DNA from 2 places in the Gordonia sp. SL306 genome. Region 2 is predicted to be linked to the other one. Evidence: riboswitches for the same ligand, from Rfam matches in the RefSeq annotation. Region 2 holds a riboswitch; the other holds the start of a gene.
The links. Region 2 has a riboswitch for S-adenosylmethionine ahead of OVA31_RS06835 (aminotransferase class V-fold PLP-dependent enzyme). Riboswitches for the same ligand answer to the same signal wherever they lie in the genome.
Positions count from the first base shown of each region.

Region 1: linked by a shared signal. The riboswitch ahead of OVA31_RS19225 (bifunctional o-acetylhomoserine/o-acetylserine sulfhydrylase) and the one ahead of OVA31_RS06835 (aminotransferase class V-fold PLP-dependent enzyme) in region 2 are both predicted to bind S-adenosylmethionine.

Region 1 covers NZ_CP113063.1:4,192,988-4,199,600, reverse strand. Annotated here, with positions in the region: gene OVA31_RS19230 (PE-PPE domain-containing protein) at 270-2,150, opposite strand; SAM riboswitch class IV at 2,394-2,515, shown strand; gene OVA31_RS19225 (bifunctional o-acetylhomoserine/o-acetylserine sulfhydrylase) at 2,578-3,918, shown strand; gene metX (homoserine O-acetyltransferase MetX) at 3,972-5,120, shown strand; gene OVA31_RS19215 (Hsp70 family protein) at 5,135-6,613, opposite strand, start outside.
Region 2 covers NZ_CP113063.1:1,509,701-1,516,313, reverse strand. Annotated here, with positions in the region: gene OVA31_RS06860 (ABC transporter substrate-binding protein) at 1-550, opposite strand, end outside; gene OVA31_RS06855 (hypothetical protein) at 664-1,125, shown strand; gene OVA31_RS06850 (rhodanese-like domain-containing protein) at 1,122-1,535, shown strand; gene OVA31_RS06845 (O-succinylhomoserine sulfhydrylase) at 1,532-2,731, shown strand; gene OVA31_RS06840 (isochorismate synthase) at 2,768-3,886, opposite strand; SAM riboswitch class IV at 3,967-4,080, shown strand; gene OVA31_RS06835 (aminotransferase class V-fold PLP-dependent enzyme) at 4,099-5,451, shown strand; gene OVA31_RS06830 (hypothetical protein) at 5,448-5,942, shown strand; gene OVA31_RS06825 (hypothetical protein) at 6,079-6,613, shown strand, end outside.

The sequences.
Region 1 (6,613 bases), 2.7 Mb from region 2:
AACGTAGTACGGCAGGTGATCCGCTCGCGCGATCAGCGCTATAGCAGAACGCGCGTACTGCTAGTTTCGAGCTTACCGCCGTTCGGTGCTGGAAGGCGCACGGGTGGTCGGGCCGTGAACCGTCCCGAACTGGCTCTCGGCGCAGCCTCGAGAGGGCTGCAAAAGCGCCCCCGAAAAGCGCCCTCCTCGCGACCCTCGTCGACCTATTGGCAACGAGGCTCGTGAGGAGGGCGCTTTTCGGGGGCGCTTTGCAGTCAGCACCGTCCGGGCTACTCCCCGTCGTCACCACCGGCAGTGCTGGATGCTGAACTCTTGGCGGTGCCACCGCCGGTCCCCGACGTGACCGCCGGACCGGTCCCGCGGTCGTCGCCGGTGTCGCTGTCTCCGGGCGTCGTGTCGCCGCTGTACGCCGCGCTCTCCGACGCCGGAGAGGACCCCGCACCGGCTGACTCGCTGCTGCCGGTTTCGGTGTCCGTGCTGCTCGTGTCCGTGCTGCTCGTGTCGGTGTTGCCCGTGCCCGGGCTGCCGGTGCCGGCGCTGCCCGTGCCGGTGGAGTCGGTCCCGGTGACACCGGTGCCGCTCTCGACGCTCGATCCGGAATCCGTGACCGACGAGTCCGTATCGGCGACCGCGGGTGGGGTGTAGGTGTCCGCCGGCCCCTGAGCAGCACTGCCGGCCGTGGAGCCCGCCGCAGCCGAGTTGCCCTGCGACGCCGCAGAAGACGAGGTACCCGACGGAGCGGGATCAGTTGCCGGCGCGCCGCTGTCGGCACCCTGCGGTTCCTCGATGGTGGCGACCGCTCGCAGAACGGCGACCCTGCCCCCTGCAGACGGGTCATCCATCGCACCGGCCGTCAGCACGGTCGCGGTGCCGGCGGGGGCGAGCATCTGGGGACCGGGGATCTGATCGGCCAGGAATCGCACATAGTTCAGCGGGGCCAGGATGATGCTCTTCGCGCTCGCGGCGAGCGCGGCAACACCGGCCTTGACGTCGTCCGGCGCCCCGTGGACGATGCCGTCGATGATCGCCTCGAAGACGAAGAGGTCCGGCAGGTAGGCGCCGTAGCCGAGCTCGGGCAGTTGGGGCAGCTGCGCCTGGATCAGTCGGACCAGCGGCTGCAGGTTCGCCAACGAGGCGCCGTCGGGCAGATCGACGGTCCAGTGGCCGGCGAGGAAGTCGGGTATCTCGGCGCTGTCGATCCCGATTGCCTCGGCACCTTGACGGATGACGCCGACGATCGCGGAATCCTGCGGAACCATGCAGGTGGTGGTCGAACCGGCCGCACATTCGGTGGTCGGCCAATCGGCCGGATCCAGGTACATGCGGTACGGGTAGTAATTGTGCTTGGTGAAGTAGCCGACCAGGCCGTCGATCGCCCCGATCGGATCATGGAGCGGATCAGGGAGGTCGCAGATCGGGTCACCGGCCGCGCACACCGTGGTCACCGGAATGGTCCCGAAACCGTCGTCACGGGGGCCGGTCATCGTCAGCCCGGGGATGACGCCGATCAGCGCCAACTCGATGCCCTCACCGTTGACGGTTCCGTCACGACGCGGGTCGGCGTAAAGCTCGCCGGTGATGTGCGTGGTGTCGATCGTGGCGGTGACGGGAACCCCGTTCTCGTCCAGGACCGGGTTGCCCTCCTCGTCGAGGAGTACGCCCGTCATGTCCCGATCGTTTCCGAGGTCGGACAGCACATCGCCGGCGACTCGGGCGCCCTGTGAATAACCGGCGACGACCACTGGCTTGTCCGTGCCGCACGCCTGCTGGTAGGTGGCGATGGCGGATCGCGTCGCGTCCTCCCCTTGAGCCACGCTGTCGTCGTAACCGGCGGCGCCGAGCGGCCAGAGCGTCGTCGGATAGTCGGCGTAGATGACCTGGTAGGGAGCGCCGGCGTAGTCGGTGTCGTCACCGGTGCCCAGCGTGTTGTCCAGTCCCGTTCCGCTGTATCGCTGCTTGATCCCGATCATCGCCGCGCCATCGGGATCGTTCGTCCCCCCGACGATGACGACCGCGCCCCCGCCGCAATCGGCGGCGGCGGCGGTGCCGACGGCCCCAGGTATGCAGAACGCCGCGACGACGGCCAGGCTCGAGCACACGGCGATGAGCACAACGGAGGCCCGACGCGACATCGGGAAGCGGGTTGTCATACGTTCGGCCTTCGTCCGGCCTGGCGCGAATCGGACCGGATACGCGTCCCCAGGGCTGGTCACAGGGTAAATGCATGATCCCAAAACCCGAATCCTCGTTAGTGATGCTAACGATTTCTAACTGGAGTTTTGCCAACGCAAGACAGGAAGTTCATTCCTTTAGACGACAGGCGTGGTCAGATCGGATCACTGCGATCAGGAGGGTTCTCGCGCCGCCGGAGCCGTGTTATATCCTTGACGCCAGGTCATGAGCATCAGCGCAAAGCCCCGGCTTGCTGATCGGCAACCCTCCATCCGCGGTGGGGTGCTCCGGGTGATGACCGGGTTGAGGAACTCGGGTTCGAGTTCCCCGGCAAGCGCGGGTCCGAAGGTCGGACCCCACCAGGGTCGTTGCACCCTGCCGACCGTAGAAAGCGATGACACAATCATGTCTGACGTCCCCGACGGCACCCTTGATCCAGTCGACAATCCAGCCGACAACTGGAGTTTCGAGACCAAGCAGATTCACGTGGGTCAGTCCGCCGATGCCACGACCAACGCACGTGCGCTGCCCATCTACCAGACCACGTCATACACGTTCAACGACACGCAGCACGCGGCCAATCTGTTCGGCCTCGCCGAACCGGGCAACATCTACACCCGGATCATGAACCCGACGCAGGACGCGGTCGAGCAGCGCATCGCCGCACTCGAAGGGGGTGTCGCGGCACTGTTGGTGGCCTCCGGGCAGGCGGCCGAGACGTACTCGATCCTCAACATCGTCGAGAACGGCGGACACGTCGTGTCCAGTCCGCGTCTGTACGGCGGTACGTACAACCTCTTCCACTACACCTTGCCGAAGCTCGGCATCGAGGTCTCCTTCGTCGACGATCCGGAGGATCTCGACTCGTGGCAGGCCGCGATCAAGGACAACACGCGAGCCCTGTTCGGCGAGACGATCTCCAACCCCAACAACGAGATCCTCGACCTCGAGGGCATCGCCGAGGTCGCGCACCGTAATCAGCTGCCACTGATCGTCGACAACACCGTCGCCACGCCGTACCTGCTCAATCCGCTGGCGCACGGTGCCGACATCGTCGTGCACTCGGCCACCAAGTACATCGGCGGCCACGGCACCGCGATCGGCGGCGTGATCGTCGACGGTGGCACCTTCGACTGGCGGGCCCAGCGCGACGGCAAGGATCTCTTCCCGGGTTTCACCACTCCGGACGCGAGCTATCACGGCGCGGTCTTCGCGGACCTCGGTGCACCCGCCTACGCATTGAAGGCGCGGGTGCAATGGCTCCGCGACACCGGTGCCGCGATCTCCCCGTTCAACGCCTTCCTGCTGGCACAAGGCCTCGAGACGCTGAGCCTGCGCGTCGAGCGCCACGTATCCAATGCCCAGCGCATCGCCGAGTTCCTCGAGCAGCACGCACAGGTGGAATCCGTTGCGTACGCAGGACTCTCGTCGTCGGAGTGGTACGAACGCGGACAGAAGCTGCTCCCCAAGGGACAAGGTGCGATCGTCTCGTTCGAGATCACCGGCGGCGTCGACGCCGGCAAGAGCTTTGTGGATGCCCTCGGACTGCACAGTCATGTCGCGAACATCGGTGACGTACGGTCGCTGGTGATCCACCCCGCATCGACAACGCACAGCCAGCTGACGCCCGAGGAACAAGCCGCCGCGGGCGTCACCCCCGGATTGGTACGCCTGGCCGTCGGCATCGAGGGCATCGACGACATCATCGCCGACCTCGAGCAGGGGTTCGCGGCGGCGGCACGATAACCGGAGATCAACGGAGACAGGGGAACCGAGGTGCAGCGCAGAGTGAGTGAAACGTGTCGGTGAGTATCGAACCGAAGACCGAGTCAGCTGACCGGCCCGACTGGGAGCAGTTACCAGACGGGACGACGTCCAGCATGCAGATCGGCTCGGTCTCGCTCGACAACGGCGGGCAGATCGACGACGTCACCCTGGCCTTCCAGCGCTGGGGGACGTTGTCGCCGACCCGCGACAACGTCATCCTCACTCTGCATGCCCTCACCGGCGACTCGCATGTGACCGGGCCGTCGAACGCGGAGCATCCCTCCCCGGGCTGGTGGGACGGACTCATTGGCCCCGGCTGCGCGATCGACACCGACGAATGGTGCGTCATCTCCGCCAACGTACTCGGCGGTTGTCGGGGATCCACCGGACCCGCGTCGCCGGATCCCGATGGGCGACCGTGGGGTTCACGATTCCCGCAGATCACCGTCCTGGATCAGGTCCGCGCGGAGCGACTGCTCCTCGAGCACCTCGACATCGCCGGGATCGGTGCCGTCATCGGCGGCTCGATGGGTGGCGCACGCGCCCTGGAATGGGCGATCGAATATCCCGAGATGGTCCGCAGCGCACTGGTCCTCGCCGTCGGCGCGAGGGCGACCGCTGACCAGATCGGTACGCAGACAACACAGATCGCGGCGATCAAGGCCGATCCCGACTGGCAGGGCGGCGATTACCACGGCACCGGGCGCGTGCCGTCGACCGGCATGGGCGTGGCACGACGGATCGCCCACCTGACGTACCGGGGAGAGGCGGAACTCGATCAGCGGTTCGCCGATCAGCCTCAGGGAGACGAGGAGCCACTGACCGGCGGCCGATACGCGGTGGACAGCTATCTGCAGCATCAGGCCGACAAACTGATCGGTCGCTTCGATCCCGGCAGCTACGTGGTGCTGAGCAACGTCCTCAACCACCACGACGTCGGTCGCGACCGAGGCGGCATCGAGGCCGCACTGAGCCGGTGTCAGGTGCCCGTCATCGTCGGCGGCATCGTCTCGGACCGCCTGTACCCCTTGCGCTTACAGGTCGAGCTCGCCGAACTGCTCGGCAACTGCGTCGGTGGCCTGCAGGTAGTCCACTCGGACAACGGTCATGACGGGTTCCTCACCGAGTTCGACGCGATCAGCGATCTGCTCAAGCAGACCGTCGAACTCGCCCGCAGCTGACTTCCGGCCGGACCCTACCGCGAGGGCACCGGCGTGCTGGTCGACGACGCCTCGGTCGAGTCCTCCGACGTCGGTGCCGTGGGTGTCACCCGCTGCTGTGCTCCCCGGGGCGATGTGGTCGTCGCAGGCGCCTGCTCGGGCGGCGGGGGTGTCGGCTGGGTCGTCTGCGGCTGGAAACCGGGAGGCAACAGGTCCGGCGGGATCGTCGGCGTGGGCCGGGTGCCGGTAGGCCACGGCAGCGACGGAAGCGGATACGGCAAGAGTGTCCGCGTGGTCGTCGAGGGCTGATCCGGTTGCTGCGTGGTGGGCGGCAACTCGGTGGTGGCCCATCCGGGTGATTCGTTCCACCGCGGTTCGGGCTGACGGGTGGTCGGCACCACTTGTTCCTCGGTCGGGACCTGGACAACCGGTGGCGGTGCGACCGCCGTGGTCGTCGTGGCGGGCTGTTGCGGGGCCTGTGAGGTCGTGACCGCCGAAGATGAGGTCGTCGACGAGGTCGTGGGTGCGGCGGTCGACGACGGAGCAGGCTCGTTCTGCCCGGTCAGCGAGGAACTCACGGCGAAGATCGTCATCATCGCCGCGGCGATGATGGCGCCGACGACGGCCAGTGGCGTCGCGGAGAGCCACTCGCGATTCCGTTTTCCGCCGATGAACGCGAGCCGGGACGGACTGTCGGCAGCCGTCTTGGTCCGAGCCAGGATCGCCGCGCCGATGGATGCGGCGAGTTCGGGGGCCTCGGGGACGACCACCTCGAGCGCATGCTCACGGTCGACCATCGCGCGCACCGCAGGCAGGTTGGCGATGCCGCCCACCAGGACGACCGCCTGGGGCGGTGTGCCGCGATCGGCACCCTCGGACAGGTAGCGCGCCAACACTTCTCGTGCATCGTCGACCATCGGGGCGACCGCTGCGTCGATGGTGTCCTGGGTGAGCGCCATGTGCCCGCCACCGTCGGCGAGCAGGATCGAACCGGCCGCCGCCGACGGGCCCGGTGCAGAGAACTCCTCCTTGGCGGTACGGCACGCACTGAGGAGGGCACGCCGACGGACCCGGGCTCCGGTCGGCTCGGCGGCACTGTCGTCGGCGACCAGTTGACCGACGATCGACCGATCGAGTCGACGGCCGGTCAGCGCGCGCGATCGTTCCGTCGCCGAGATCCGATTGGTCGCGGGTTCGACGGTGTACAGCGACATCCCGGTGTCGCCGCAGTCGACGACCACCACGGATTCGAACCGGTTGATCTGCCCGGTCGCCGACAGGTACGCGACGACGGCCTCGTCGTCGTTGACCAAGTGGATCTGACGACGCGGACCGGCGCCCCGCGACTGGAGCTCCCAGCGTTGTTTGGTGGTGCGTGCGGCGACGCCGATCGGACCGACCCGCAGGTCCGCGTCGCGCGCGGCCCCGAGCATCAGGTCGATCCCGGCGTTCACCCGTCCGGCGACGTCGAGTCCGTCGCTGCGGTCGACGTCGATCACCCGGGTGTCCACGAC
Region 2 (6,613 bases):
GGCCGATCTCGGTGGTCTGCACATCCCACGGGATCTGCCAGTTCGGGTACTCCTTTGGCCGCACGATCGTCGGTGCGGCCTTGGTCAGGATGTCGTACTGCTCCTGTGTGGGTGCGGCGCCGATCGCGGTGATCAGGTCGGGGTCGGTCGCGAGCGCGTTCGGGATCTGACTGCCGAAGTCGTTCGCTGTCTGCGGCAGGACCACCGGCTGGGCGTCGCCGAGGAGGTCGGCGTTCCACGGGGTGCTGCGTTCCGGGGGATCGCCGAACGGCGCGACGGTGGTCGGCGTGACACCGAGCGCGAGCAGGGTGTCGGCGTCACCGACGCCCATCGCGGCCACCCGGGACGGCTGCTTCGAGATCGTCGTCGAGCCGTAGGCGTGCTGGATCGTCGTGGGGATCGAGCCCGCCTCGGCGGCGGGCATCGACGACGACGCCGACGAATCCTCTTCGGGGGCACTGCAGGCGCCGACGACGAGGGTCGCGGCAGCGGTGAGCCCGACGGCCGCCAGTCGGATCGGACGGGACAGTTGTACTCGGGATGTGCGCAACGGGAGCCTCAGGTCGATGGAAGTCGGACTTACCCTACCCTAACTACGGGCCGGATCGAGCGCGGGCGGCGCCCGCGGAACCGGTATCGACGGTGGTCGATAGACTGCCCGCCATGGCAGAGGGCGCGCAGGACCGCGAACGGTCGTGGAAGGACGCGTGGCCCGTACTGGTCGCTCTCGGTGTCGTTGTGATCGCGGCCGCGGGGATCGGGATCTCGTATCTGATCCGGCCGGCCGACGAGCGGATGAGCACCGACGCGCAGGTCCAGCACGCCATCAACGACGCCTACACCGCCCGTAATGACGTCGACTACGAGAAGTATCGCGCGTCGATCTGCGCCAAGGACGTGTCGTCGGCGGCATTCCCGAACGAGTCGACGTTCGTGGACGAGAACCGGAAGTCGTTCGATGAGAACGGACATATCGTCATCCCCGAGATCACCGGCATCACGGTGTCGGGAGACCGGGCGAGGGCGCAGGTACATTGGCATTTCGATGACAAGCCCGACCAGAAACAGGTGACCGACACGGTCGTGGTGCGTGAAGACGGGGACTGGAAGGTGTGTACGTCGTGAGTTATTCGGGTGATCTGACGCCGCTGCAGGCGTGGGAGAAACTGGAGAACGATCCGAAGACCGTGCTGGTCGACTGTCGGACCAGGGCCGAGTGGGCCTTTGTCGGCGTTCCCGACCTCGAGGTGATCGGCAAGAAGACTCTGTTCGTGGAGTGGACCACGTTCCCCGACGGCATGCCGAACGAGGCCTTCGTCGAGCAGTTGCGCGACGGCGGCGTCACCGACGACAGTGAGGTCATCTTCATCTGCCGGTCGGGACATCGTTCCATCGGCGCCGCGGAGGCGGCCACCGCCGACGGGATCGGTGCGGCCTACAACATTCTCGACGGCTTCGAGGGTGCGCTCGACGAGAACGACCATCGCGGCGGCCGGGGCTGGCGTGCGCTCGATCTTCCGTGGCGGCAGTCGTGAGCAGGGAACTGCCCGAAGGGGTTTCGCCGGACACGCTCGCCGTCCGCGCCGGGCTCGACCGGTCCGGATTCTTCGAGACCTCCGAGGCGCTGTACCTGACCAGCGGCTACGTCTACGAGTCCGCCGAGGCCGCCGAGCGCGCGTTCACCGGTGAGGACGACCGATTTGTCTACTCCCGGTACGGGAACCCGACCGTCGAGATCTTCCAGGAACGGCTGCGCAGTCTCGAGGGTGCCGAGGCGTGCTTTGCCACCGCGAGCGGTATGGCCGCGGTCTTCGTCGCGCTTGGCGCACTGCTGAAGGCGGGCGATCGGCTGGTCGCCGCGCGCAGCTTGTTCGGTTCGTGTTTCGTGGTGTGCAACGAGATCCTGCCCCGCTGGGGTGTCGAGACCGTCTTCGTCGACGGCGAAGACCTCGACCAGTGGGAAGCGGCGTTGTCGAAGCCGACGACGGCGGTGTTCTTCGAGACGCCGTCGAATCCGATGCAGACACTGGTCGACGTCGTGCGGGTCTCGGAACTCGCGCACGCCGCCGGTGCAAAGGTGGTGCTGGACAACGTCTTCGCCACGCCGTTGCTGCAGAGCGGGCTCGACATGGGTGCCGACGTGATCGTGTACTCGGGTACCAAGCACATCGACGGTCAGGGCCGGGTGATGGGCGGAGCGGTGCTCGGCGAGAGAGAATTCATCGACGGACCTGTCCAGACGCTGATGCGCCACACCGGTCCGGCGCTCAGTCCGTTCAACGCCTGGACGTTGCTCAAGGGGCTCGAGACCATGCGGTTGCGGCTCGACGCCTCGGTGGCCTCGGCTCTGCGCATCGCGCAGTTCCTCGAAGACGACCCGCGGGTTCGCTGGGTGAAATACCCGTTCCTGCAATCACATCCGCAGCATGTGCTCGCGCACAAGCAGATGTCGGGTGGTGGCACGGTGGTCACCTTCGAGATCGCCGACCGCGACGGCGTCGACGGCAAGAAGCGTGCCTTTGAAGTGCTCAATGCGCTTCGGGTGGTGGACATCTCGAACAACCTCGGTGATTCGAAGTCGCTCATCACCCATCCCGCGACCACCACGCATCGTGCGATGGGGCCGGAAGGCCGGGCGTCGATCGGGGTCACCGACTCGGTGGTGCGCCTGTCGGTCGGGCTCGAGGGTGTCGAGGATCTGCTCGCGGATCTCGATCAGGCGCTGGGGTAGCGGGCGGTCGGCGGATCTCGTTCTCGGTGGGCTCGATCAGCGGTTGGCGGCTTGCTCTATCCCCAGCGCGTTGAACACCGTCCGCAGTTTGGCCGTTGTCTCGTCGACCTCGGCGCCCGGGTCGGACTGCGCGACGATGCCGCCCCCCGCCCAGGTGCGCAGGCTGCGTCGATCCGCGGTCAGCTCCAGGCAGCGGATCGTCACCATCCATTCGCCGTCCCCGGCGCCGTCGCACCAGCCGATCGCTCCGCCGTAGAGGCCGCGCTCGCCCTCGACGTCCCGGATGAACTGGGCGGCAAGGTCACTGGGTGTTCCACAAACCGCCGGCGTGGGGCTCAGCAGCAGAGCGAGGTCCAGGGCGGTCATGGCGTCGTCGCGGAGGATGCCGTGGATGGGCGTCGCCAGATGCCAGATCTCGCCGGTCGAGCGCAACTCCGGCGACGACGGCACGGTGATCTCCGCGCAGTGTGGGGCCAGGCGATCCCTGAGGTAGTCGACGACGAACGCATGCTCGGTCCGGTCCTTGGCTGATGCGGCCAGCGCGTCTGCGGCGGCACGGTCGGTTGCGGGATCCGCGGAACGCGGCGCCGAGCCGGCGTACGGATGGCAGGTCACCGTCCGACCTTGCTTGCGCACCAACAACTCCGGACTCGCGCCGAGGAGCCAGCCGCCGCTTCCTCGTGCCGCCCCGATGTCGATGCCGAACGCATTACCCTCCGAATTGCCATGCGCCAGAGCCCGGATCAGGTCGTCGACGTCGACCGCCGGGTCGAGGGTCATATCGACCGATCGTGCCAGCACCACCTTGTCCAGCTCGCCGTCGGCGATCCGTTTGATCGCGCGTTCGACCCGGTCACGATGGGCCGACTGGTCGGGGTGGAGCGACATCGACAGCACCTGATGCGGCGCACCCGTCGATCCGGCCACGGGCCGTGCGGAGTGGACGAGGGTGCCGGGGGCGATCAGGGCGGCGGGATCGTCGACGTCGAACGGGATCGCGCCGACGACGGCATCGACGGCGCCGGTGCGCAGGGCCTCCGCGGCCGCACGGGCGTCGACGAAACCACGACGAACACCGTTCGCCACCACCGAGCCGGTCGGCCGCGACAGGATGAACACATCGGGTTCCGCGCCGTCGGCGTCGGGGTTGACCATGGCTTCACGCTACCGCCGGGCTTTTGCGCACGGTGAGTGAAAATTGACACGTCGAGGCGCGATCAGTGAATCTTGACGTGGGTCATGAGTGCCAGTGACAAGCCCCGGCTCGCTGGTCGGCAACCCTCCTCCGCGGTGGGGTGCTCCGGGTGACGACCCGGCCGTGTTCGAAGTGATCACGGCAAGTGCGGATTCCTCAGGAGCTATTTGTCATGACTGCTGTCCTTTCGGCGCCCTTCACAACTGCGGCGCCCTTCACCAACCCGGCGCCCCTCACCACCCCAGCGCTGTCGCCTCGCCACACCCCGGTCGTCGACACCGAGACGATCCCGCCGTTGGCGCAGGTCGTCGGTGCCGACGAGTGCGTGCCGTGCTCGACCGGCGAGACGGTGCGTTACGCCAACCTCGACTACGCGGCGAGCGCGCCGGCGTTGGCCGCGGTGGCGCAGACCGTCACGAACTCGTTGTCGCAGTACGCCAGCGTCCACCGGGGTGCAGGCCACCTGTCCCAGGTCACCACGGCCCGCTACGAGCAGGCCCGCGAGGTGATCCGGGGATTCGTCCGGGCACGCGCCGACGACGCCGTGGTCTTCACGCGCGGCACCACCGACGCCATCAACCTCGCAGCCCATGCGACCCGCGGTGACGTGGTGGTGCTCGACATCGAACATCACGCCAACCTGCTGCCATGGTGCGCGCCCGATCGCGACGGGTCGTCGCGCGTGCGCGTGGTCGGTGCGTGCGCGACCATCGACGACACCCTCGCGGCGCTGGAGGCCGAACTCGCCGCGGCGCCTGCCGCGTTGCTGGCCGTCACCGCGGCGTCGAATGTCACCGGTGAGGTGCTGCCGATCGGTCGACTGGCATCGATCGCCCACCGCAACGGCGCGCGCATCCTCATCGACGCGGCCCAACTCGTCGCCCACCGTCGGGTGTCGATGGTCGGTCACGGCATCGACTACCTGGTCTTCTCCGGACACAAGCTCTATGCGCCGTTCGGGGCGGGCGTGCTGATCGGACGCCAGGACTGGCTCGACGCCGCCGAGCCCTATCTCGCCGGCGGCGGCGCATCGGCGAGCGTCTCCTTCGGCGAGACCGGCGCCGACACCGCGATCGAGTGGCACGGCGGCCCGGCCCGGCACGAGGCGGGTTCGCCGAATGTGCTCGGGGCCGTGGCCATCGCGGCCGCATGTGAGGCGCTCGACGCCGTCGGATTCGAGCACATCGGATTGCACGAAGAACTACTGCGCGCACGGCTCGACGACGGGCTGGCGACGATCGACGGTGTCACGGAGCTGCGGATCTTCGAGGACTCGACCGACCGGGTCGGTATCGCGGGCTTCGACGTCGATGGCTGCACGCCGCGTGAGGCGGCCGTGTTCCTCAGCGAGAGCGCGGGAATCGGGGTCCGCGACGGGAAGTTCTGCGCGCACCCGCTGTTGAACCGTCTGGGGTATCCGGACGGCGCGGTGCGGGCGAGCTTCGGACTCGGGACCGGCTCCGGCGACATCGACCGCCTCGTCGGCGCGCTGGCGAGATTGACCACGAGAGCGAGGGCACGATGACGATCGAGAGAACCAGGACGATCGAGAGAACCGAGACGATCGAATACGCCCGCCCGTCGTCGACGATCAGTATCGGGCGCCCGGGACTGCAGGTCGCCCTGGCGGGGGACGCCTCGGCGAGGACGTTCCCGATCGTCGTGCGGCGGCCGACCCTGCGCGATGCGCAGCGGGCCCGGTCGCTGCTGCGGGCCGGTGTGAATGATCAGGCGAACTTCGTCGTCGCGCTGGAGGTGGAGGCGGCCATCGCCCCGCATCCGGCATCGGCGCGCGCATCCGCCGATCTCGACGACCGCCCGACGGTCGCGGACGAACCCGAGACGATCCGGTACGTCGGGACGCCACACGGGCTGGTCTCGCTGATCCGCGACATCTATGTGGCCGAGATCGCCGACGCGGTCATCATCGTGCCGCTCGACGGTTCGGCCACCACGGCCCGGGTACGCGAGCAGGTGCTTCCCGTCCTGGATCCCGCTCGGGGACGCGTCGCCTGACGCCTCGACATCGACAGCCCGGGAGTGAGACCGGTGATGTGTTTCGTCTCACCCCGGGCTGTGTTGACACTGCTTCGCACTGGTCAGTACGGTTCTGCCGTCTCGGTCATAGGGGATGACCGGCGAGGGGGAACGCATGCATCGGGGAAGTACTGTGTCGCGGGCCGGCCGCCTGGCCGTGGCCGTCGTTGCCGTGATGGGCGCGCTGATCGGCGGTGTCTCGCTGGCGGCGCCCGCACACGCCGGTACCGTGACGCGCTACCTCGACCTGCCGCTGACGAACCGGTTCGCCGACCAGTACGGCGGCGGCGTCAACCGGGCCCTGCCGACCGATCTCCACCAACTCGAACAGCTGGTGCGCGAGGCCCGCGCGAGCGGTATCGCGCCGAAACGCTATGCGGCACTGCTGTTCCAGTACCGCCTCGTGCAGGCGACCACCGACGCCGGTATCGACCTCGCCGGCTGGGATCCGGCCAAGGGATTCCACGCGACGCGGGCGACCATGATCAAGAGCTACCGTTACTACGAGAACTTCCAGATCGCCCACCGGAACCTGCAATGGGCGGGGATGGCCGGGATGGTCGGTGCCGACTTCGGCGGTGGCACTGCCGATGTGGTCCTCGCGGGCGACATCTACGGCATCCGTGGACTGCAACCGCTGGCCGCCCAGA